DNA from 3 places in the Thalassotalea hakodatensis genome. Region 3 is predicted to be linked to each of the others. Evidence: riboswitches for the same ligand, from Rfam matches in the RefSeq annotation. Region 3 holds a riboswitch; each other region holds the start of a gene.

Region 1 (8,228 bases), 1.9 Mb from region 3:
CGAAGAAGAAGAATTTTCTGATCAAGTGCAATTGATGACTTTACACGCGTCAAAAGGTTTAGAGTTCCCCTATGTCTATTTAATTGGTATGGAAGAAGGGCTTTTGCCTCACCAAACCAGTATTGATGAAGGGAATGTAGAAGAAGAAAGACGCTTAGCTTATGTGGGGGTTACTCGCGCTCAACGAGAGCTTACCTTCACCTATGCCAGAGAACGCAGACAGTTTGGCGAGGTTTCACGCACAGAATCTAGCCGGTTTTTACATGAATTGCCACAAGACGATCTTAACTGGGAATTAAAAAAGGCAACAAAAACGCAAGAACAAAAGCAACATACTGCTAAAGCAGGTGTAGCAAATTTACGCGAGTTGTTAAAAAACAAAGGCCAATCAAAGTAAGTAACCTGAGCTCGGGATAACAACTTACTTTCTAGCAGCTGTTTTTACACAAATCTGAGGTTAAGTAGCATCAAGCAATTTATTCAAAAGGGTTTATTACTCTTCGCTTTCAGGGTTTTCTAAATAATAAAAAATTGCTTCGGTAAATGTGATTAATGCAGCAATATTATTTTCTGACCACGCTCTGTTAATATGGGGTTTCATTGCCCCAATTTGGCCTGTGAATCTACGGTAACTGTCTTTTTGATAGCTTTCGAAACATTTTTTCGTAATTTTATGTAATTTTCCTTTTTCACGCAGGGCTTCAGTATAAATTACTGCATAATTGTTGATAAAGGGATGTAATAAATCAAGAAATTCTGCATCAATTTGTGTATCTCTTTCTTGTAATTGCCGAGCTCGATTTTTCACTACCTCTTCATTTTTACGTGCGATAACCGCTACAGATTCTAACAACACTTTGGCTTCTTTCTTAGCGTTATTCCTCTCCCGTTTTGCAGCAATCAACTGCTGTTGAAGACCTTCAGCTTTAAAATAAAAATACACACTTACCGCTATAAATATGGCTAAGACAGCCAATAAAAACATCATCATAAAACCTACACATTAAAACGACTATCAGGAACAGTTGCATCACTTATTCGCGATAAAAAGATATATGGGTCGATATCTTGCACACTGGGAGACTGGCAATCGTACCGAACTTTTAATGAAAACTCACCTAGGTTTGCAAAGAATTGTAGTTTAACTGCTTGGGCAAGCTTTTCTAAATTTTGCTGTAACTCTTCTGGCCGTTGATGTGGTGCCAAAAATAAATACTCGCCATCGTTTATCACCCCTACTTGAACAAACTCTTCCTTAGCGTTGTAAATTAATTCAAATAACGCCAATGTGACTTCTGCGACGGTTTTTTTATTAAACTGAAACGTCAGTTCATTCCAATTTTCAATCGTGAAGTAACCTATAGTTAACGGGTACTCGAATTTTCGCGCCATTTTATAATGATATTGGTACAGTTTTTTACTGTAGCTAGGTCCAGCGATATAGTCGATAGGCTTTTCCGCTTCTTCATACACGTATTTTAATTTAAGTGCTCTTAGCTTTACTCCTAACCAAAGACAAAAAACAAACAAAACAATAACAAAAAATATCAATAAACTAATCAGTTTTTGTTGTTGTTGATATTTGAATTGATATTCTTGCGTTAAGGTTGATTGGTTGGCAAATTGTAATGAAAAATTCCGACTTTTTTGGCTTGTAGCGTGATTTTTTTCCTCTTGAAGTACATTTTTTTCGCCGTAATGTTTAAACACTTTTTCCTGCTCAGTATATTGAAAATAAGCAGCTAAGGCTTTATCGAATTGACCAAGATCACGGTACATTTTTGCCGCCATTAAATGTAACACAATTTGCTTTTCCGTCAGTTCAGTTGAAGCAGAAATACGTTGAGCTTTCGTTAAATACCTATAACTTTCTGACTTGTTATTTAATGTTTCATGCACTCTTGCTAAATCTAATAAAACGGTTAAATACGGTTGCGTTAAATTGTAACCACGAAAACCCAATTCAGCTTTATTAAATAAGTTTAACGCTTGTTGATAATCTGTTTGTAAAAAATGTACTTTCCCTAAGCCCGACTGAGCATAAGCAATACGAATAGGGGCTTGTTTCTTTTGGGCGTAGGTTAAGGCTTCCCAAAAGGCATTGTAAGCATCGTCTAACATGCCCAATGATAAATAAGAACGCGCTAAGTGATAATAGGTTTGATCAATGTTAGCCACTTTATTCAACTCAAACCTAAGTTTTAACACCTTATTATATAAAGAAATAGCGGTATTATCGTCTCCCAAATAATAATGCGCGTTAGCCAATAAATTAATTAAAGAAATACGATCTGACAACCTAGGTTGCTCAGCAAGTAACAGCTCAATGCGTTCAATATCAGTTAATGCATTATCATGTTCAGCTAATAACGCGTTGGCCATCGCCCGATAACTTAACGCATTGATTAATAACTCAACATGGTTAAGTGCTTGTGCCTGTGACACCGCTCGTTCAGCAACTTCTTTGGCGCTATTAAACTTACCTTTGTAGTAATATCCTGCTGCAACTTTTAGTAAAAGCCTTAAATTTATTTGTTGGTCAACGCCCAATAACGTGACCCCATCTTGAGCAAATTGTAATGACTTTGCGAGATCGCCAGTATTTGTCGCTGCATCTGCAAGTAAAGTAAACACTTTTGCCAACGTGTTATTATGGTACAAATGACGTTGCTTAATAACACGCTGAGAAAGTGTTAATACACTTTGATAAGGCATTGATTCTCTATCGCCCTCGTAGAAACGATTAACGTCAGCAATATTCTGTAATATCTCTGTACTGGCTGTATCTTCCGCCAGAAGAGACGCGCTAAAAACATACAAAAATACACTGTAGAAAAACAATTTATAAATCATCGGATGAGTTTTCAATTCCCTTTATTTCAAGGGTTTAATTTAAAAAACAAATAAAGTTTACCATATAAACAATATTTATGGTTTACAAGAAAAAATCTATGAATATAATGTCTCTTGAGCTACTAAAGCTCGATAAGGGCAAATCTAGCGAAAGCTAGAGACGCAAAGTTACCGGTCTACGGGGAAACCTATGGCAGCGGAACTACCGAATTTAGACATAGTGGGGGCTTGTCTATTGAGGCTTTTCCTATGTTATATCTTTCTTTTTAGCACTAGCTTTGCGTGCTCCCTTGTCCCCTTAAACCTACTACACCGTTTACGCTTAAATTTTTTATTCACCGAAGTCTCAATGAACAACATTAATGCCATTCCGTCTAAGAAAGTGATCGCTTAGCGAGAATTTATACCAATTGAATTTAAGATTTGATCAACTTAGAACTTCATCGGCAACATAAATTTGTTTATTCTACTATCGTCCATGCAGCGCTAAGCATTCACTCCTTTGGGTGGATTGGTATTATTTATTTCCATTTATTTGCGATTAACGCTAGCACTTTTTTATAAATTACTAGAGAATGAACTTATAACAATAACAATTTATTTTTCGTATTTACTGAGGGGATGGGTAATTTTGCAATACCATGATTCCATCAAAAAAGCAGAGCAAACATCAACACTGACTATAAAGCAGTTGCAGCAATGGCATCTTCCTGCATCTCCAATAAATTACGCCATCTGTTATGAATATATTATTGGTAAAAACCCAACGTTAAACCAACAAATAAAACAACATTTATCCTTAGGCAAAAAGCTAGACGAATATGTTATTCAAGAGCTATATAAACAATATATTTTAGGCCAAAGTACGTTTAGGGAAGAAATTGTTACAGACATCGATGAATTAGTAGATAGTTTAGCGAATAATAATCAACAGTCGATGAATTGCGCGAATACTCTGTTGAAAAAGCTTGATCACAATATCGTTAATCTGAAATCTAATAATCAAAAAGCCATTACTGGCGCTATTCAACAAATCGAACAAGCGTCAAAAAGTTTTCGTCAGAAGCAACAGCAACTTTCTAACCAACTGATAATATCTAAAAAGCAATCACAGTTATTAAAAGCTGAACTGGCCGAGATAAAAAAAGATATTTACCTCGATCCGTTAACGGGTTTATATAATCGCAAGGCATTAAATAAAAACTTAGAACAATGGACACTTGAAGACCCTAACAAGCAAGTGGCGGCTATTGTTGTTAATGTTGATAAGCTATCTTTAGTAAGCGAAAAGTTTGGCGGTTTAATAAGCGATGTATTATTGTCAAAAATAGCCAACAAAATTGGAAGTTATGTAGGTGATAGCGGTTTGCCTGTACGTTCCGGTCATGATGAGTTTTTAATTTTATTACCCGAAGTAGAACGTAATATTGCCAGTGAAATTGCCGAAAAAATACGCCAAGGTGTTGAAAAGCTTCGCTTCGTAAGTAGCAAATCTGGTGTCAGGTTGCCCCATATGACGATCTCAATGGGAGTAAATGATTTTACCTTATCGCAGAATATCGATACGGTACTTAATTATACACGTACTTTAGTAGTCGATATGCAGCGCCATAGCAGTAACAAAATTACTGTTGCTAGCTAAACTTTTTTTCATTACGTGTTAGCTTTTCAGCTAATAATAACACCGTATTTTCACTATAAACTTCGATGTCATGTTGTCGTAGTAGCTCGGTCGTTAAACCCATCCCTGATATTTTGCTACCAGTAAACCGCCCGTCATAAATGCTATTGCTTCCGCAAGAAGGGCTAGATTCTTTTAATAAGGCGTATTTAATCTGTTGCTCAAGACAAATCGACAGCGCGATATTTGCCCCTCGGGTAAAAGCGTGAGTCACATCTTTTCCTGATACATCTATTACTAAATTGTCCTTTAACACTCTTTCAGCCGGCGCTCTAGGTGTTGATAACCCGCCCGCCACTTCAGGGCACACCTTCACTAGCCTACCTTCATGCTGCCATTGTTTGAACGTTTTATTGACTAACTGCTGATGTCCACCATCGTATCTAACCAGATCTCCCATTAAACATGCACTGACAAGAATTTTTTCCATTATGCATTACCTGTTAAATAATCATATAAGGGGTTAATATTTTTCATTGCTGTTGAATCAAGTGCCTCGAACCAAATAGATTGACTGTAACATTCAAAATGCAACCAATACACCGAATCAAACCAACAGACTTCATAACTAACACGATCAGCGCCTACGTGTGTACTTTTTAGTGTTAATTGTTCATTGCCGCTCGATATTTCTGAAAATATTTCGGGAATGTCTTCTTGTTCCCAAGTAAAAGGTGATAACGACTCAACTTTTTCAGTATCAATGCTTATAACATCATTTTGTTGCTGCCACTTTATTTTATTAAAAAACCAAGACAATTGATTTACCTCTAGGAAATATTGATCTATTGCATATAATACAAAAAAATCTGAGACAGCTATGCTGTTTTTTCATATAATCTGGCTAGGCAATTAAATTTTCTAATCAAAGATAGAGAGATATAGGCATGAAAATATTTACGTTAGCAATTGCTGCTACTGTGATGATGGCATCTCCGGTTTTCGCAGGCGATATCGCCAAAGGTAAAGAAAAAGCAGCAACCTGTGGCGTTTGCCATGGTGCAACGGGCATATCTACAACGCCAATGTACCCTAATTTAGCAGGGCAACAAGAACAGTACCTTTATAAGCAATTAAAAGACTTTAAATCAGGTGCCCGTAAAGATCCGATGATGACAGGTATGGCAATGCCTTTAACTGATGAAGATATGAAAAACTTAGCGGCTTATTACGCGAGTTTAAAATAATTTCTCTTTAAAAGCGCTCCATGAGCGCTTTTTCTTACCTTACTTATCGATTACTTCATTTATTACACTTAAAAACGGCGCACCATAACGTGCTAACTTTGTTTGACCTATCCCTGAGATATTGAGCATTTCTGTCGGTGTTTTCGGTTTAAAGCGCGCTAATTCCGACAACGTCGCATCATTAAACACAATATAAGGCGGTATGTCTTCGCTGTCTGCCAAGGTTTTTCGCAACTCACGCAGCTTGGCAAATAATACACGGTCATATTGCCCAGATTGTTTATCCTGCCGCCAATAACTGGCTTTTTGTAATCTAGGCGTTGCTAAACTCAAGGCTTGCTCACCGGTTAAAACCGAACGAGAGGCTTGCGTTAACATCAGCGCTGAATGGTTCGCTATATCTTGTTGTAAGTAGCCTAAATGTATCAATTGGCGAATAATCGCGTACCAATACCCTGGTGTTTTATCTCGACCAATACCAAACGTTGATAATTGTTGATGCTGTGCCTGAGCAATGACTTCTGTTAACTGGCCACGTAATACATCAATAATATAATTTGCATTATGTTGTTGATTACTACGATATACGCACGATAACACCATTTGAGCAACCTTCAAGCCATCAAATTGACTTGGTGGGTCTAAGCAAATGTCACAATTGCCACAACCTGATGTGGTAAATTCCGCAAAATAATTCAGTACTAACTGCCGACGACACGTTTGAGATTCAACAAAATCATTTACCGAGGCAAATCTTAATAACTCTACGTTACGCTTATGTTCGTTTTCCGTTTCTTGTATGCGCTTTTGGATACGCGAAACATCTTTTTCATCGTGTAAATATAGCGCCTCTGCATTAAGGCCGTCTCGTCCTGCCCGACCAATTTCTTGATAGTAGGCTTCTAGGGTTCTTGGTGGTTCAAAATGAATAACAAAGCGGATATTCGGCTTGTTAATACCTAAACCAAAAGCAACGGTTGCCACCACCACTTGAATATTATCTTTAGCGAAACCATCTTGTACTACTGCACGAATACTATGCTCCATTCCTGCATGATAAGCGGCACAATTTATACCTGCTTTTGCCAAGGTTTCGCTTAATTTTTCTACTTGCCAACGACTGCTACAATAAATAATGCCCGCATCTTGTCCACGCTTTTTGATGTAACTTATCACTTGCGTGGCGCCTCGATATTTCTCTGCCATGGTTAGTCGTATATTCGGCCGATCAAAGCTGTCTAATTGAATATAAGGATCATGCAAATTTAGCTGTTGTAAAATATCTTTCCTAGTTGTCACGTCAGCGGTTGCAGTTAATGCCACCACAGGAATCGCAGGAAATTGCGCTTTTAATATCGATAGTCGCGTATATGCAGGTCTAAAGTCATGACCCCATTGTGAAATGCAATGTGCTTCATCAATGGCAAATAAACGAATCGGTAAGTTATGCAATCCTTGTAAAAAATAATGCTGTGTTAATCGCTCTGGCGCAACATATAGCAGGGTTAATTTCCCACTCGCGAGCCGGCTAAAAGTGTCTTGTATTTGTTCATTCGACAATGACGAATTAACATAGGCAGCAGGAATACCTTGCCTATTCAAGCTATCAACCTGATCTTTCATCAAGGCAATCAGCGGAGAAACAACAATCGTTATACCCTTTAGCAAGGTTGCGGGTAATTGATAACACAAAGACTTACCACCACCAGTAGGCATTAACACCAAACAATCTCTGCCTGAAATAATTTGCTCTACAACGTGCTGCTGACCTGCTCTAAATTCAGAATAACCAAAAATTTCTTGCAAATTTTGTTGCAAAGTATTTAACGGTTCAGCTACTGATAGATCACTCAATGGAAAATCTTCTGAAATAAATGAAAGGCATATTTTACCCGATTATCACCTCAAGAAGAAAACTTTCTTTTTCACTAAAAACGGTGCACACTTTACCTTATCACTCTCATCCGACCAGACATTATGAATCAAGCCGACGTTTTTAAACAAATTGCCCACTTTTGGAACAATGGCATGCCTTTTAATCAATTGCTAGGGTTAGAGATCATAACTTTCGATACTCAAACCTCAGAAATACGCTTTCAATGGCAAGATAAACTTATTGGTAATCCAATGCAGAAAATATTACACGGTGGCGTAACAGCTTCTGCCTTAGATCTCGCTGGCGGTATTGTTGCAGCAGCTAACATCATTGAGCATCTTGATGATACGTCGGAAGCCAATATTGCACGAAGTTTATCTAAATTAGGCACTATTGATTTACGCACTGACTTTTTGCGCCCAGGCCGTGGTCAAGCGTTTGTAGCGACCGCTCGTATTATTCGCAGCGGCAGTAAGGTAGCAGTAGCAAGAATGGAGCTACATAACGAAGAGGGAGTGCATATCGCATTCGGCACGGGTACCTATATGGTTGGCTAGGCCGTATTGAACTTTGCTGTACACCTTTTCAACATTATATTTGGTAATTGTACAAAACTACACTTTTTGATGGG
Region 2 (8,228 bases), 810 kb from region 3:
CCTACTGCTGTGAATGCGATAGTAGCAAGTACAAATTCATTACCTTGTATGGCTGTGATGGTGGGTTCATCTGCAAATAAATCAGCATAATCTTCAAGATAAAGTGAACCATCTATACTGTCATCAGCATGAGAGTAGCTGCCGAAGCCATCATCAAAGCCTTGACCAAATTGCCAACTTGTTAACGCTAATGCATTGTCATCAAAGTTCATTTCTCCTGCAAACCCGCCTAAGGTATAAGGAAAGTTTTTAGCGACAATCGTTGCGGTGACGGTATCACCTTGTTGATACGATGTTTGATCTAATTTAAGTTCTATAAGGGTTGCGTGGCAATTTAACGTGAAGAGCGTAAGCAAGCTAATAATAAATGATTTCATAGTGTTTTCCTTTGGTTATTGGACAATTGTACAGCGAGCTTGGTCACATAATGACATCATGCTGCGAATGTCTCGTCTATCAACGATACCGTCTTGGTTAAAGTCATATTCAAGTGATAAACTGCCTTGTTGGCGCAACATACGACTGAAAGCTGCAATATCTCGGCTGTCCACTTGTTGATTTCCGTCGATATCAGCAGGGTTATTTTCTACGGCTTGGCATTCGCCATTGCCAGCAATAATACAGTCTAACCACTCGTTAAATTGTGCATCGAAATTAACGCCCCAAGTGGTAATAATGTCTTGATAAGGTGTGAAGTTAGGTAGCTCAGGTTGTTCTTCATTTGGTTGGCCGCAAGTCCAAACCCAACTGCCGCTTGCCCATTCACTGTCGTCATAGGCCCAGTACCAATTATTTTCGATGGCTTCTGTTTTCGATTTCCAACCCCAATCAAATGCACATTCAGCAGTTGAAACTACATATTTGGCTGCACGAAACGTAGGTAACAATGTGTTATCAATATCAGCACGATTTTGTTCCATCATAAAGCGTGTTGCTAAATAGCCCCAATGATAAATTCTCTCAGTATTGCCATTGGCATAAGTGGTTTGAAATAGCTCACTTAACGCGTAGGTTTTATTTGCAGCAGCGGCTAGTGCATTGCTGTTGTTGTTAGGTTGAGAAAGATACTCAGCTAACCCTTCACTCCACCAAACACTGTTATCAGCTTGATCTGAAAAGCTGCCCCACAGGTTGAACCTTCCATCAAGGTAATGCACGTATTCATGTTGTAAATTCCACACTTGAAACGTTGGTAGCCAGGTTGCTTGGTGGGCAATAAAGCGTGCTTGATTACCTGGCGTAGCAGGCTCACCTTCTAAATACATACCGCCATTATCAGTACTGATTCCGAAGAAGGTTCCTGCGTAATTGTCATAATCAGTGTATGAACTAAAAATAACAACTTCTAAATCAGTATTATGATCATTGCTTACTGGTGTATCTTTAGCCGTTTGAAACATTTGATGAAAAGCTGTTTCTTGTTCGGCAAGTTGCACACAAATTTGATCGCGGTTTACTTCATCAATAGGTTCTTGATAACGAAGCTTCAGGGTTGTGCTACAGGTGTGGCTGCCAGATAAAATCGTTGCTTCTAAATCGAAGCTACAGGCATTGCCATAGAGATCACAGTTCTGTGAATCATATGCTATCACAGCCGTTTGTGCCTTTAACCAACCCATACTACCCGCGCCTTGGTAATCGTAGTTATTTAGTATGGTGATAATGGCGGGTCTAACGGTATCGGCAATCGTGCCGCCAAATTTTAAAAAGCGGGCGAGTTCATTAACACTATCACCCCATTGATATTCCCGTGTGTGACCAACAAGCCATTGACCTTCGTTTAATACAAAAGAAGATAAATTGGTAAGTAACTCAGGTTGATTTTGTACTAATTGTTCTAATGCGCTGGCATCTTCACTCGAGGTATTAAATAAATGTGTCAAGATCTGGGTAACACCATTTTCTTCATAATAAACACCCCAATCATCAGCACGGTTTACGGTTGAAGCATAGCCAAGTAAGCTTTCTGTTAATCGCGTTAAATAGGGTAGGTTATTAGTACCAGAGCTACGTAATAAAATGAGCATCTCATATCTGACCATAAAATCTCTGGTTGCTTCGCCGTTATAATTAACAAAGTTTTCACCTGAAATGTATAGGTTAAATGCTTGCTCAAGCGTATTGGTAAACTGACTATCGAATACTCTATTTGTGCCCCACTCAGCCCAGAACATAGCACGTAAGTAAATGACTAATTTTTCTAATTGAGCAGCCTTTGTGGTGTCAGTTCCGTCATAACCAGTAGAAAGTAGATCTGTTATGGCATCAGCAATGGTTTGTAAGCTTTGATCTGAGAATACAGATGTGCCAACTAGGTTAGCGTCAAATAATCCATAAAGACATGAAGTTAAATCACCATTAACTACGGCATTCACTAGAGCACCATCTGATAATGATTGTAATTCATTGGCATTGGTACAACCGCTACTTTGCATTGCTTTAATCGGAGAGCGCATTGAGCGATTAAGCGTTTTTGGATCAGAGCGATAATGATCGTTTAGTGTTTGTTTTGTCTGTAGTAATAGTTCGAATTGTTTTGGTGATATTTGCCTAGGGGGGCTGATATCTTGTTGTTTACTATCTTGTAACTGTTTTGCTGCATGTGATGTTAGCAAAGGCTTTGCTGAAGTTTTAGAAAGTATATTTGGTGTGATTTGTTCATTAGCAAATGCTGTATAACTTAAACAGGCGCTAACAGCTAAACCAGCACAGAGTATCTGTTGTGGAGTTTTCACGTTGTTTCCTTTTTTTATCATCGTTATTATAATTTGTATATAAAATACAGCTGTAAGTATATTGTATAAAATATAATTATCAATGATTTGTTAATAGCGTTAATGCATTGTTATAAGGTGTAGAAAATGAATTAAAGTTTTTATCTTTTTAATCAATTAATTAAATGGATAATATACATTTTAATGTGAAAGTTGTTTGATGGTTTTTTAAACAAAACGATCGTTTTGTTGACGCAAAACGTATTAAAGATTACTATTAATTCGATATTTGTAAAAGGCAAGTATGGTGAAACCCATATACGCAAAGCTTCCGACCTAAGGTAAATACTATGGTAGCGGGGTTGCAGAGAATTGAGCTTACCCAATCCTTGTCTGTTGTCATCATTACATTTTGACGTTAATAGTTTTTGTAAATTATATACAAACGAGGATCATCACTTGAATTATCAACTTATTCAACAAGCTAAAGTGTTAAGTTTTGCTGCATTACTGGGATTGAGCAGTGTTTCAACAGCAAATATTTATGACTTTCAAAATAAAGCGACCGGTTTTACCAGTGATAATGCACATTTTTCATTGCTTGGTATGGCTAACAATAGTGTACTTGCCCATGAAAATTCGATGTTTTCTATTCCGATTGATGACTTGAATCAACAAGGTCGTATCTTTGAAGTTATCAGCGATAATAATGCTGTTACAGGTGTTTTTAATCAGAACGAACTCTTTGTTTATGTCAATGAAGTTGATGAAGATGTTGCTGTTACGGTTCGAGTAGTTAGCGCAGCTAATGTAATGGCAACTGAATTTTCATTAACTATTAATGTGGTCAATAAGCCTACGTTGGCAATTGATACTTATGCTGCACCACAATTTGTTTCTGCGGATCTTGGCGGGGTTATTGTGGGTGAAACTAAACAATGGCTTACCGGTATTGCCGGTAATACTTATTTAGGAAACTTTGCTCGTCGTACAGGCATTGTTGCTAATACGCCAATTGCTTCAGGGTTTTCTCAAAATAATGCACCGGTGTTCTCATTGGCTACTGGCACAGCTTCTGGTCAGCTAATTCCAGTGATTAACCGAACAAATGCTTCTACACCGCTGTTTTTTGCCAGTAACAATATTGCAGAATCGTTTATTGAACAACCAATAAAATCTGCTGTTCCATTGGCTCTGATTTCGCTGGGTAAAGAAAAAGCTGCCTTACTGGCTAAACAAGCTGTTGAACGAGTGTTTCGTCAAGAAAATACCAACTCTACGGGAGGCTCTGGCGAAGAAGAGCTAAATAACGGTTCTGTGACCGATAATAACTTGGGTAATTTGCCAATAGGCGGTGAAGAGCAACAACAAGGTCAAGGTAACGGTGGTGGAGATCAAGGCAATGCGGGAGGTGCGTTTAATAACCGTGGCAGTTCTACTGGTGAAAATGGAAATCAAGATCCAGTAAATCAGAACAAGGGTTTTGTTCAAGCACCAAATTTTTCAGATGATAATAGCCCGAAGCCCACCGATATGAATATTGAAGTAGTGAAAATATCAGAGCCTCATTCTTTCGGGATAATGTTACTTGCTTTAATTACCGGATTGTTTATGTACAAACGTAGAAGGTTAACGAAATAACAATATATACCAATTACAACAAGGTATGCTTTTGATGTAATTGGTATCTCGACCTATCTTTTTCTCTGGTGTAGTTAGTCAGTGTTAATAAAAGCACTAATAGGGTGATGGGTAGGTTTTTAACCACTGATCTATCTGATTAAGTGTTGTCTCATTTAATGAAAGTTCGAACGCAGCAATATTCTCTTCTAATTGCGCCATACTGGTTGCACCAATAATGGTTGAAGTAACCCCTTTTACTTGATTTACCCACGCGAGCGCTAGTTGAGTTGGCGAAAGGTTTATTTGCTTAGCAATATCGCTGAGGCTTTGAACTGCGCTTTCAACGGCCGCAGTATCTCTAAACAATCCATGTCTTTGCATTAAGGTCCATCTACTACCTTTTGGTCTACTTCCGTTTAAGTATTTACCTGTTAGCGCGCCAGAAGCTAATGGTGACCAAGGTAAATAGGCAATATCTTCGTGGATACAGTTTTCGATTACATACGGCCAATCTTTGGTATGAAGTAAATTAAATTCATTTTGTACTGAAACAACTCGCGGTAAATTGTGCTGCTCGCTTAGTTTGACATATTGATTTATTCCCCAAGGTGTATCATTTGATAAACCGCAATAGCGAATTTTTCCTGCGGCAACACAGTCGGCTAACCCTTGCAGAATGTCATGCATTTTCTCAATTTCTTCAGTCGCGTTCACGTCAGTGTAATCAACCATATTTGGCCAATGTTTAGCAAAGTGAGGAGAGGTGTAATTCGGCCAATGTAACTGATATAGATCAATATGATCGGTGCTTAAGCGCTTAAGTGAATCATCAACTGCTTGAATAACCGCTTTCCGTGTTATCTCTGAGCCACCCCGTATGTATGAAAGTCCAGGGCCAGCCGCTTTTGTAGCAATGACTAAATTTTCTCGGCGTGAAGGATTAGCTTGTAAATAATGACCAATAATACGTTCAGTTTTACCATAAGTGTCAGCGGTAGGTGGTACTGCGTACATTTCGGCGGTGTCGATAAAATTCACTCCGTGATATTGCGCGTAGTCTAGTTGTTCATTGGCGTCTTGTTGTATATTTTGTTTACCCCATGTCATGGTACCTAAACAAACATTTGATACTTCTAATGAACTACTACCTAACCGAACATACTTCATAAAAACTCCTAAAACAATAATCTACATGATTAATCAAGGGTGGATAAATCACCACGAGTGACAGGGAAGCCAAGGTGCATCCAACCAAAAATACCTTCCCACAAAACGGCTGTTTTTGTAAAACCTTTATGTCGTAATTTATTGACTACATGATCAGCGGCAGCACGCGGGCATGAACAATAAGCAACAATTTGAACGTCTGTAGGGATGTCTGCAATCATAGCATCAAGATCTGCATAATAAGGTAATGGCACGGAACCTTTAATATGAGCGGTTTGCCATACCGAGGTTACACGAGTATCAAATAATACCATTTTCTGTTTTTTTTCTAAGGCTTTATATAGGTCTTCAGCCATCACATATTGATCATCTTTAAGCGTGAAATTTGGGTGTTCACCCTCAGGGTTTACCACATATTCTGCAGGCGTTGGTAGTTGTTTTAATACTGGCTTATTATCTTGCCAGCCACTGGCTTTGTTGCGTAAAAAAGCGGTAATATCGTTAATTGATTGCTCTGGTAAAATCCCTTGATAAGCTTTCATTGGGGTATTTTTCCTACCATGTCGAATAGCATAACGAATGAATTCATCGGTGTTGTGTGCTAGCGCTGAAGGATTTCCTAAAGCTGGAGCTGTTATACCTTCGCCGTTGATGCCATGACAAGTTGAACATTCTTTTTGATAGACTCGTTCGCCTTTTTTAATATCACCTTGCACAGGGTTCGTTGACAATTTAACCCGATCAACGCCTGATTTTTCGAATAACCAATAGGTTAAGTTCCATGTTTCTTCTAATGTCATAGGGCCACCAACCTCATCTAAATAGCCGCCCATTGGAGTGCCAGTTCGACCATATGACATTGGCCTTAAAATGGCATGAGGCACACCAGACTGAAATAGACTGGCGCTTTTTAATGAAGGTGCATGGTCGTTCACATGGCCTTGTCTGTCTTTACCGTGACATAAAGCACAATATTGAAGATAGTTTTTCTCTGCTATTTCAGCTTGTTTTGCTGTTAATTTTCTTGGTGGTTCAATGGTCTCATACTCTTGAGCAATAATAACCTTACTCAACATTGTAGAGAGGGTGAGAAGAAACAGTATTTGCTTATACATAACGTAGAAATCCTTTCGAGAGATAGCTTTAGTGTAACGCTCTATCCAATACAATATAAGTATAATTTATCGTAAACTCTCGGCGTTTAATCGAGAATAGATGTAACAAAACATAGTGAAAATTTCGATTAACATAAACTGAGGGATGAATAATACATGGCTTTCGGTATAATCTTGCCAACGCACGAATAATACAGATTAACCTATGCAAAACGAAACTCTCTACCCCATTGGCAAGCCCGGTATTAAATGGGGGCCAGCAGAAAAAGCCCAATGGCGTGAAAAACAACAAATAAAACGAAGTTATCAACAAGAAGTGGTCAGTAAAATAAACCAATTAACCGATCATTTTACCGTTAAACAGTACGGTGCCTTACCTTATAACGAAGAAGCTTATCCTTTGTTAGCGTTAGTTTCTAAAGCCTATACTAACAACAAACCAACGGTGCTGGTGACTGGTGGTGTTCACGGCTACGAAACAAGTGGTGTGCATGGTGCTTTATTGTTTGCAGAACAATTTGCCGAAAACTTTCATGAACAGGTCAACTTTATCATTGCGCCTTGTGTTAGTCCGTGGGGGTATGAAACGATTAATCGCTGGAACCCTTTAGCGATTGATCCAAACCGTTCTTTTTATCAACCAAGCCCTGCGCCAGAATCTGAAAAGTTAATGTCGTTCATTGATGAGTTAGGCGTTGAGCTACTAGCGCATTTTGATTTACACGAAACCACTGATACCGATAACTCAGAATTTAGACCTGCGCTTGCCGCGAGAGATGCAACGGTACATGATAATTGGAATATCCCTGACGGCTTTTACCTTGTTGCTAACACAGCTAAACCACAACCTGCTTTTCAAAAAGCGATAATAGATGCCGTTGCTAAAATAACGCATATTGCTCCCGCTGATGATGAAAATAGATTAATTGGCGAAACGATAGAACAGTTCGGAGTAATCAATTATGACGCTAGACCACTTGGTTTATGTATGGGCTTTAGTGACGCAAAATATGTAACCACAACAGAAGTTTACCCAGACAGCCCTAAGGTTGATACTGATAATTGTAATTTAGCACAAGCAACGGTGATTAATGCTGGTTTGGCATATATTCTCGCTAACAATAGTTATAATGATTAATAAAAGTTTGTTTAACATTTAAGGAAATAACATGCCAAAGGCAAGTGATGTAAAGAAAAACCAAGCTATTGAGCACAATGGCGGTGTATTTATTATAAAAGATATTGAACGTTCAGTGCCACAGGGCAGAGCAGGTGGAAGTTTGTATCGCATGCGTATGTACGATGTGGTGACAGGCGGTAAAGTCGATGAAACGTTTAAAGATTCAGATATGCTGAACTATGCGGACTTAATTCGACGACCTGTCATGTTTTCTTATATTGATGGTGAAGAGTATGTGTTTATGGATAACGAAGATTACACACCATACAACCTAAATAAAGCATCTATTAGCGACGAAGTACTGTTTATCAATGAATCTACTCAAGGTGTTCAGGTAATTTTAGTGGATGGTTCTCCAGTAGGTATCGACTTACCCTCAAGCGTTGAGTTAGCCGTATTAGAAACTGATCCTTCCATTAAAGGGGCGTC
Region 3 (8,228 bases):
TTGGCCAAACCAATCATTAGCAACTTGCCTTATTTAGCCATTGCAGTGGACTGGAGTGGTTGTTGTCGTTCAGATTACCACCTGCTTAGAGCGAGTTTACTCGTTGACGGCCGTTCTTTAGTGCTTTACAACATGGTTGTTGAATTAAAAGATTTTGATACGCCAGAAACCAATGCCAGATTTTTAGACAACCTCCTTCAAGTTATTGGTGAACACCGGTCCGTTTATATTTTGTCAGATGGTGGTTTTCTTACTCCTTGGTATACTAAAGTCCGTTCATTAGGATGGCACTTTATTGGCCGTCTCAGAGGCACGATGACATGTAAGTTAGAAGGTAAAAATACTTGGGAAAAACTCCCTGCCTTTCATCAGGGAGCGAGCTGTCAACCAACTCGACTTGGCAAAGCGAGGGTTACTCAACACAGTCCAACAGCATGTGATGCATTTCTCCATTTGTACAAAGGAAAATACAAAGGACGAAAAGGGAATAGCCGTTTTACTAAAGATACTCGCATGTATCGACGGCATGCTCATGAGCCATGGTTACTCGCAACATCAGATAATACACTCACTAGTGATCAAGTAATTAAGTTGTACAGTAAAAGGATGCAAATTGAGCAAAACTTTCGCGATGACAAAAGCCAACAATATGGCTTTTCGTGGCGGTTTAGTAAAACACAAGGCGTAAGGCGAATGAGTGCCTTGTGCTTAATTGCATGTTTAGCCAGTCTATTACTTTGGTTTGTTGGCTTTGAAGCGGAGCAGCGCAATTGGCAAATAATGTTTCAGGCTAATACGATAAAACACCGCAGAGTTCTATCGTTTCTTACATTGGCGAAGCAAGTAATTCGGCATAGACTCCACAAAATTAAAAATCACTATCTACAGAAAAGTCGAGAAAACTTTTTAGCTTATTATCAAATATGTTCAGTTATATAAAAATGGGGATCCGTCAGCCCTTCGGGCTGTATCTGTTTGGTATTTCTACTGTGTTAACGCTTGACTGGAGTAGAATAACTACACGGCGCAAGTGTTGCCTTGTATAAATACCAAACAAATTGCGGCAAAAGTAAACATGAAAGATCAACACGCTCTAGAATGACATGAAATTATTTTGATCATGAATAAAAGCGTTTGAGCTCAAACAATGAGCGATATACTATGATTAAAGTTAGTTTTTATTTTTATTAGGTTTTTTGTGGCTTCCCATATTGAAATTCTGGCTATTTTAACCAGTGCAGTGTTTATTGTTTGGTTATTTAGAAAATTACATTTACCAGCTATTCTTGCTTATTTAGTTGCAGGGATGCTTGTTGGTGAGCATGGTTTAGCTTTTGCGCATGAGCATGTAGATTATGAACATTTTGCCGAGCTAGGCATCGTTTTTCTGTTGTTCACTTTAGGGCTAGAGTTTTCCTTACCTAAGCTAATGGCAATGCGACACTTAGTGCTAGCGGTAGGTTGCTTGCAAGTAGTGTTATCATTAATTTGTTTTACCATTATTTCACTCTTCTTTGGTCAATCCTTTGGCAGTGCTTTAGTGATAGGTGGTGTCATTGCTTTATCATCTACCGCGATTGTGATCAGACAGTTAAGCGAGTCTGGTGCCATGAAGCGAAAGTCAGGGCAAATAGCTGTAGCTGTTTTATTATTTCAAGATGTCGCCGTTGTACCATTACTGATTATTATTCCATTATTAGCACCAAGTACCGAAGGTTCGATGATAATCGCTTTGTTTGCTGCGCTAATAAAAGGGGTATTTGTTGTTGGTATTTTACTGGCCGCAGGAAAATGGATACTTCCTCGTTTATTTAATCTAGTTGCACAAGTTAGAACAGATGAATTGTTTGTATTAACGACTTTATTAGTCACACTTGTCGCTTCCGCATTAACGCAATGGTTTGGCCTTTCAATGGCGCTGGGTGCTTTTCTCGCGGGCATGATGTTAGGAGAAAGCCAATATAAGCACCAACTAGAAGCTGACATACGACCTTACCGAGATATATTGCTTGGTTTGTTTTTTGTGACAGTTGGGATGAAATTAGATATTAATGTGTTGGTGTCTTCACCTTTGACCATTGTCAGCTTGGTTGTTGGTTTGATGCTACTAAAAGTGGTCGTGATAAGAATTTTAGCAGTAAAAGCTGGTGAACAAGGAAAAGATGCTTGGGCAGCTGGGATCATGCTCGCACAAATGGGGGAATTTGGCTTTGTGTTAATTGCGCTTGCTACACAAGTCAATGTATTACCTCTTGATGTTGCTTCTTTATTGATTGGGGCAGGTATTTTGAGCATGGCGGTAACGCCATTTATGGTTGATAATGCTCGAAATTGGGGAAAGTGGCTAGCCAATGAACAAAAAACTGATCACGAAGACTTACAAGCATTTAAAGAGTTAGAAGTTAATACAGAACTGAAAGAGCATGTGATTATTTGTGGTTTTGGTCGTATCGGTCAAACGGTTAGTCGGTTTTTAAAACAAGAAGGTATTGATTTTGTTGCCATTGATATGGACCCCTTACGTACGCGAAAAGCGCGTGAAGCGGGAGAAAATGTGTTATTTGGCTCGTCCCGACAAACTGAATTGTTAGAGGCGGCTAAGTTGTCGACGGCTAAACTTGTCGTCATCGCGTTTGGTGAAGATAAACAGTCGATAGAAGTGATACGTAAAGTACGAAGTTTATCACCTAATGTACCTATTTTAGTACGAACTCGTAATGATGATCAGCTTGATAAATTACAAGCTGCTGGTGCAGATCAAGTAGTGCCTGAAAGCCTTGAAGGGAGCTTGATGTTGGTTTCACAAGTGTTGTCACTTTCAGGCGTGCCATTTTCGCATATCGTTAAACGAGTACAGAAGGAAAGGAAAAGTCATTACAGTCATCTGCATGGCTTTTTTCAGGGGGAACATACAGATATGAGCCCTGATGCTATGGACCGTATAGAATTTGCTAATGCGGTGAATTTAACTGGCCATTCTTATGCGGTAGGGCGAACCTTACAATCTTTGAACTTAGCCACACGCCGCGTAACCGTGGTTGCATTGAGAAGAGCTGGTTTTGAAACCGAACAGCCTGATGAAAATACCATTTTGTTAGCGGATGATACCTTGATTATTCGTGGCAAACCAAGACGTGTTGAGCGGGTTGAACGTTTTATGCATGAAGGGGGTTAGCGTAATACCAACTCGCATAAAGATTAAGTCAGTTCAGTGCGATGTCAGAGGTGGGAGAATAAGCGAAACGTTTGCAGGTATAGTTGTTCTACATCAAACACGTTTTGCGCAATTATCGCGCCTCTAACACGCTCCCAAAGGGCGAGTTTAAACGCTTCATAGCCTGTGTTGTTGATTTTAACAAGGACGCTACAAGGATGTAGCTTATTAGAGAACGCAGGAGCACGTTCTCCTGAATAACCATTCTCTGCAATCAACGCCGTGCCTCTAAAGCGTTTAATTCTCGCTGAATGACCGAATATTTATGCGAATTGGTATAATAGGTTTCTTTTGCTCAATCCCCATATCTCTGCATTTGCGTTAGCTTGAAAGATTTACTACGTTCATTTAAGCGATAAAAATTCACGAATACGTGTTTCGTTCTCTAGTGCATCTTGAAAGCCGAGTTTAATGAGTTGATGGCAATAGGTGCGATCAAATAACAGGTAGCTAATGATACTTGATTCAGGATCATTGCTGATGCCCATCGCCCTAAGAAGCAGTCGAATTGATATTGGCATTTGATGATAATGCTCTACTGCTATTGCATTGAAGTCGTGGCTTGGGTTTATTACTAATGTCTCTATTGATTTTAAGCCTTCTTGTGCTATTTTTTTTTCTTCTGGGATTAACGAAAGTGTTTTATTTACACGTTTGAGACGTTCTAAGTCACTTTGCAAAGTGTCTGAAAAAATGCCATCTAGTAAATGACCTGCGATGGTCGCGCTTGTTGGAGGATGTGGATTGTTTTCCTTAGGATGTAATGGTTCTGACGGTTGTTCAACACCGATAATAAATAGCTTCTCACCGCCTAAATGTATTGCAGGGCTCAACGGAGATAGTTGATGAATAGAGCCGTCACCAAAATGTTCTTTTCCAAGTTTGATCGACGGGAACAATAGTGGAATCGCTGCTGAAGCAAGTAAATGATCACTATTTATCTGACAGGGTAAGCCTTTTCGTTTAGCTCGAAACCAAGGAGAAATGGTTTCACTTGATTGAAAAAAACTAATGGAATCACCACTACTATAACTAGACGCAGTGACTGAAAGCGCGCGTAAATGTCCTTTTAATAGATTATTGTCTATACGCTGAAAGTCAACAACATCTGTTAGTAAGGCTCTTAATGGTGCATTGTTAAGTAAGCTGTGCGCCGATTTGTTTGCATAATCTGCTTGAAAGCTCGCTAATATACCACGGTATATATGACTAAATACACGAGCAGGGTCACTATGATATATCCTGCTTGTTGTTAAGTTCTTCCATACCCATTCAAGTTTTTTAACGCCAAGTTGAAAGCAAGATGCATAACAGGCTAAACCGGTTGAGTTGATCGCTCCGGCAGAGGTACCGCAAATAATTGAAAAAGGGATAGGGTGATGCCGTGGGGAAAATTTTGAAATTGCAGACAGCACACCAACTTGATAGGCAGCTCTTGCACCACCCCCAGTTAATACTAATGCGTTTTTTTCATGCTGGCGCGATCGGTACGTCACAAATTAATCACGGTATCTATTCTATCAATTAACGAGAGTTTATCGTTTATTTTAAAGATTACCAAGTTAAATAACTTGAGCTAGGGATAACAACTTACTTTCTAGCCGTTGTTTTTCCTTATTACTGCGTTAAATGTATTTGCAATAGACACGTTATTGACGCACAAATTTTCCTTGCACTAAGAAAAAACTCCGTGCTAGAACAGTGTGATAAATAAAAAGCTTACCGTTTCTGTTGATTCGCTAACTTCTTATCCCGAGCTCAGGTTAAATAATGTTAGCTGGGTTTAAAAATCGTTCTGTATAAACAATGGTAACCAACACGAACATTTAAATTAATAAAAGGCTTATAAAAGTAAAGGCTACTTTTGTTGAGTTGAAAAAAAAGCCAGCATTAGCTGGCTTTTTTAAGTCGACAGAAGAATTATAAACTAGTAAAGCTATTGATTTAACAAATAACGCCTACTAAAAAATAATTTTAGCTGCTAACGCGTTCGTTAGCGGCATCTATCAATGGTTGCGATCCACTCTGGAGATTTGCAAGGTTCTCTGAAACAACTTTCTTTGGTAGCTTACTTACTATCATAGAACCTGTTTCAACCGCACCTCTTGCAGAAGCAAATACCAGTAAGTTTTGACCATTACATTGAATACCATCAAAAACTCTGCGGATTTTGATTTTATTCGTTCTTAAAAATGAGCGCATACGCTTCTTATCATCTGCAGCTACATACTCACATAAGCTTTGAGCTATATTCGATGCTTCTGCTTTAGGAGCAGAAACGATAGACGTCATTGTTAACGCTGTAATAGTTGAAACTAGTAATAATTTTTTCATTTTAATAACCTTTAATTCAAGTTGAGTTTATTAAAAGAAAAAACCACAGGACGTACCTAATTGAACTCGGTAACTCCGCTGTCATAGATAAATTAAATTATCCTTAGACCGGTGGTTTTGCGTAACATGTTTTCGCATGTTTTGCCTTTTCTTTGTCAATTTCAGTATCACTAATTTGTAAGATAAAATCAAGTCTTGTGAAATTGGCAAGTATGTTGAATGTTAAGTTTTTACTATAAATGTATATTTTACAATGTGTTAGATATAACTTTCTCTTGTAGGATATATGGAAACATTACATATGACTTTCTAATTCTTATAAAAAAAGAGCATTAAAGCTCTTTTTTTATTATATTTACTAATAAATTTATTGGTAAAAGTTATATAAATGTCATCTCAGGTACATTTTCAGGTATAACAAGTTCACCAGCAGTTAACGCTTTAATCTCTTCTACAGATACACCAGGTGCACGTTCAACCAGATGAAAGCTATTATCTTTGATTTCGATAAAGGCTAAATCAGTTAGCACTTTGTTGATACAGCCTTTACCTGTTAATGGTAAGGTACATTGCGAGAGTAACTTAGATTCCCCGTGCTTAGACGCATGGGTCATAGTAACAATAATGTTTTCAGCACCTGCAACTAAGTCCATTGCACCACCCATGCCTTTAATCAACTTACCAGGGATCATATATGAAGCAATATTGCCCTGAACGTCAACTTCAAAAGCGCCTAATACAGTGAGGTCAACATGCCCACCACGGATCATAGCAAATGATTCTGCTGAATCAAAAATTGATGCTCCCTTAGCGGTGGTTACTGTTTGCTTACCAGCATTGATTAAGTCAGCGTCTATTTCGTCTTCAGTAGGAAATTGACCCATGCCAAGTAAACCATTTTCAGATTGCAACATGACTTCCATGCCATTGGGTACGTAATTGGCGACTAATGTAGGAATGCCTATGCCAAGATTTACGTAAAAACCATCTTGCAGTTCTTGTGCTACGCGTTGCGCAATTTGTTCTCTAGATAAAGCCATGTTAACTCCTTATGCGCTTCTAATTGTGCGTTGTTCGATGCGTTTCTCAAACGTCCCTTTAATGAGACGGTTAACGTAAATGCCAGGGGTGTGAATTTCATCAGGTGCTAACTCACCCGGCTCAACGATTTCTTCTACTTCAACTACGGTTATTTTGCCTGCAGTAGCAGCCATAGGGTTGAAGTTACGTGCGGTTTTTCTAAACACAAGGTTTCCGTATCGGTCTGCTTTCCATGCTTTTACGATGGCAAAGTCACCGGTAATGGCTTTTTCTAATATATAGTGACGACCATCAAATTCACGTTCTTCTTTACCTTCGGCCACAGGTGTACCATAACCTGTGGCGGTATAAAATGCAGGAATACCTGCGCCACCTGCGCGCATTTTCTCAGCGAGTGTACCTTGAGGAGTTAAGATAACTTCAAGTTCACCACTCATCATTTGTCGCTCAAACTCAGCATTTTCGCCAACATATGAAGCGAGTATTTTTTTTATTTGTCGATTAGGCAGTAATACCCCTAAACCAAAATCATCAACACCGCAGTTATTTGAAACAACGGTTAACCCTTTTGTGCCTTTACGTTTGATCTCTGTAATAAGATTTTCCGGTATACCGCATAAGCCAAAACCGCCAGCAATAACTGTCATGTTATCTTCTAGCCCTGCTAATGCTTCTTCATAGCTCGACACTACTTTGTCAAAACCCGCCATGATTAACTCCTTGCTAAATGTAAGATCAACGAGTGTTGCAGTTGATCATTAAAATTTGAATGATTATAAAAGTAAAGCTATTCGCATTTAGCTAAAAATGCATTTGAAACTTTTGAAACCGGTGCCTTGCCGAGTTTGTTACTGATATACCAGCCTGCTTCAAGTAAGGTATCGAAGTTAATCCCTGTTTCTATCGCTAAGCCATTTAGCATATAAACAACGTCTTCTGTTGCTACATTACCTGAAGCACCCTTAGCATAAGGGCAACCGCCTAAGCCAGCAATGGCTGAGTCGACAACACTTACGCCGTGTTGTAACGCGGCGTAAATATTCGTTAACGCTTGACCGTAGGTATCATGAAAGTGAACAGCAAGGTGCTTTACGGGGATTCGGGCGCTTACTGCCTGTAACATTTTATTGACACTGGCTACAGTACCTACGCCAATTGTGTCACCAAGTGAAACTTCATAGCAGCCCATTTTGTATAACTTTTCAGCAACCTCAGCCACTGTATCTGGTGCAATATAACCATCGTAAGGACAACCAACTACGCAAGAAACATAACCTCGTACAAGTATGCCATGTTGCTTTGCGGCACGAATAACAGGTTCAAATCGCGCTAGGCTTTCATCTATTGAGCAATTAATATTTTTTTGGCTAAATGCTTCTGAAGCAGCACCAAAAATAGCAACTTCTGAAACACCTGCAGCAAGCGCTGCTTCAAAGCCTTTTAAATTAGGAGTTAATGCCGCATACGTGACGTTTGTTTTTCGTTCTATACCTGCCATTACGTCGGAAGAGGTTGCCATTTGTGGTACCCATTTAGGCGACACAAAGCTTGCAGCTTCGATATAGCTTAATCCGGCGTTACTCAGTTTGTTAATTAACTGTATTTTATCTTTTGCGGCAACGAGTTCTTTTTCATTTTG

Evidence for each region. A riboswitch is a leader RNA that binds a small molecule or an ion and turns the genes downstream of it on or off. The one in region 3 is predicted to bind cyclic di-GMP.
Region 1: linked by a shared signal. The riboswitch ahead of QUE72_RS18450 (diguanylate cyclase domain-containing protein) and the one ahead of QUE72_RS07905 (DUF3718 domain-containing protein) in region 3 are both predicted to bind cyclic di-GMP.
Region 2: linked by a shared signal. The riboswitch ahead of QUE72_RS11495 (hypothetical protein) and the one ahead of QUE72_RS07905 (DUF3718 domain-containing protein) in region 3 are both predicted to bind cyclic di-GMP.

What each region holds. Positions count from the first base shown of each region.
Region 1 is NZ_AP027365.1:4,162,866-4,171,093, forward strand. Features, by position in the region: gene rep (DNA helicase Rep) at 1-397, shown strand, start outside; gene QUE72_RS18440 (hypothetical protein) at 494-991, opposite strand; gene QUE72_RS18445 (tetratricopeptide repeat protein) at 997-2,820, opposite strand; cyclic di-GMP riboswitch class I at 2,981-3,063, shown strand; gene QUE72_RS18450 (diguanylate cyclase domain-containing protein) at 3,485-4,495, shown strand; gene QUE72_RS18455 (DUF523 domain-containing protein) at 4,488-4,964, opposite strand; gene QUE72_RS18460 (DUF3630 family protein) at 4,964-5,293, opposite strand; gene QUE72_RS18465 (c-type cytochrome) at 5,422-5,721, shown strand; gene recQ (DNA helicase RecQ) at 5,761-7,575, opposite strand; gene QUE72_RS18475 (thioesterase family protein) at 7,699-8,154, shown strand.
Region 2 is NZ_AP027365.1:2,608,151-2,616,378, reverse strand. Features, by position in the region: gene QUE72_RS11505 (cohesin domain-containing protein) at 1-377, opposite strand, end outside; gene QUE72_RS11500 (collagenase) at 393-2,735, opposite strand; cyclic di-GMP riboswitch class I at 3,002-3,084, shown strand; gene QUE72_RS11495 (hypothetical protein) at 3,174-4,355, shown strand; gene QUE72_RS11490 (aldo/keto reductase) at 4,452-5,504, opposite strand; gene QUE72_RS11485 (c-type cytochrome) at 5,534-6,619, opposite strand; gene QUE72_RS11480 (M14 family metallopeptidase) at 6,825-7,757, shown strand; gene efpL (elongation factor P-like protein EfpL) at 7,789-8,228, shown strand, end outside.
Region 3 is NZ_AP027365.1:1,798,926-1,807,153, forward strand. Features, by position in the region: gene QUE72_RS07890 (IS4 family transposase) at 1-939, shown strand, start outside; gene QUE72_RS07895 (monovalent cation:proton antiporter family protein) at 1,199-3,175, shown strand; gene QUE72_RS07900 (patatin-like phospholipase family protein) at 3,559-4,710, opposite strand; gene QUE72_RS07905 (DUF3718 domain-containing protein) at 5,189-5,548, opposite strand; cyclic di-GMP riboswitch class I at 5,614-5,704, opposite strand; gene QUE72_RS07910 (3-oxoacid CoA-transferase subunit B) at 5,929-6,588, opposite strand; gene QUE72_RS07915 (CoA transferase subunit A) at 6,598-7,299, opposite strand; gene QUE72_RS07920 (hydroxymethylglutaryl-CoA lyase) at 7,377-8,228, opposite strand, start outside.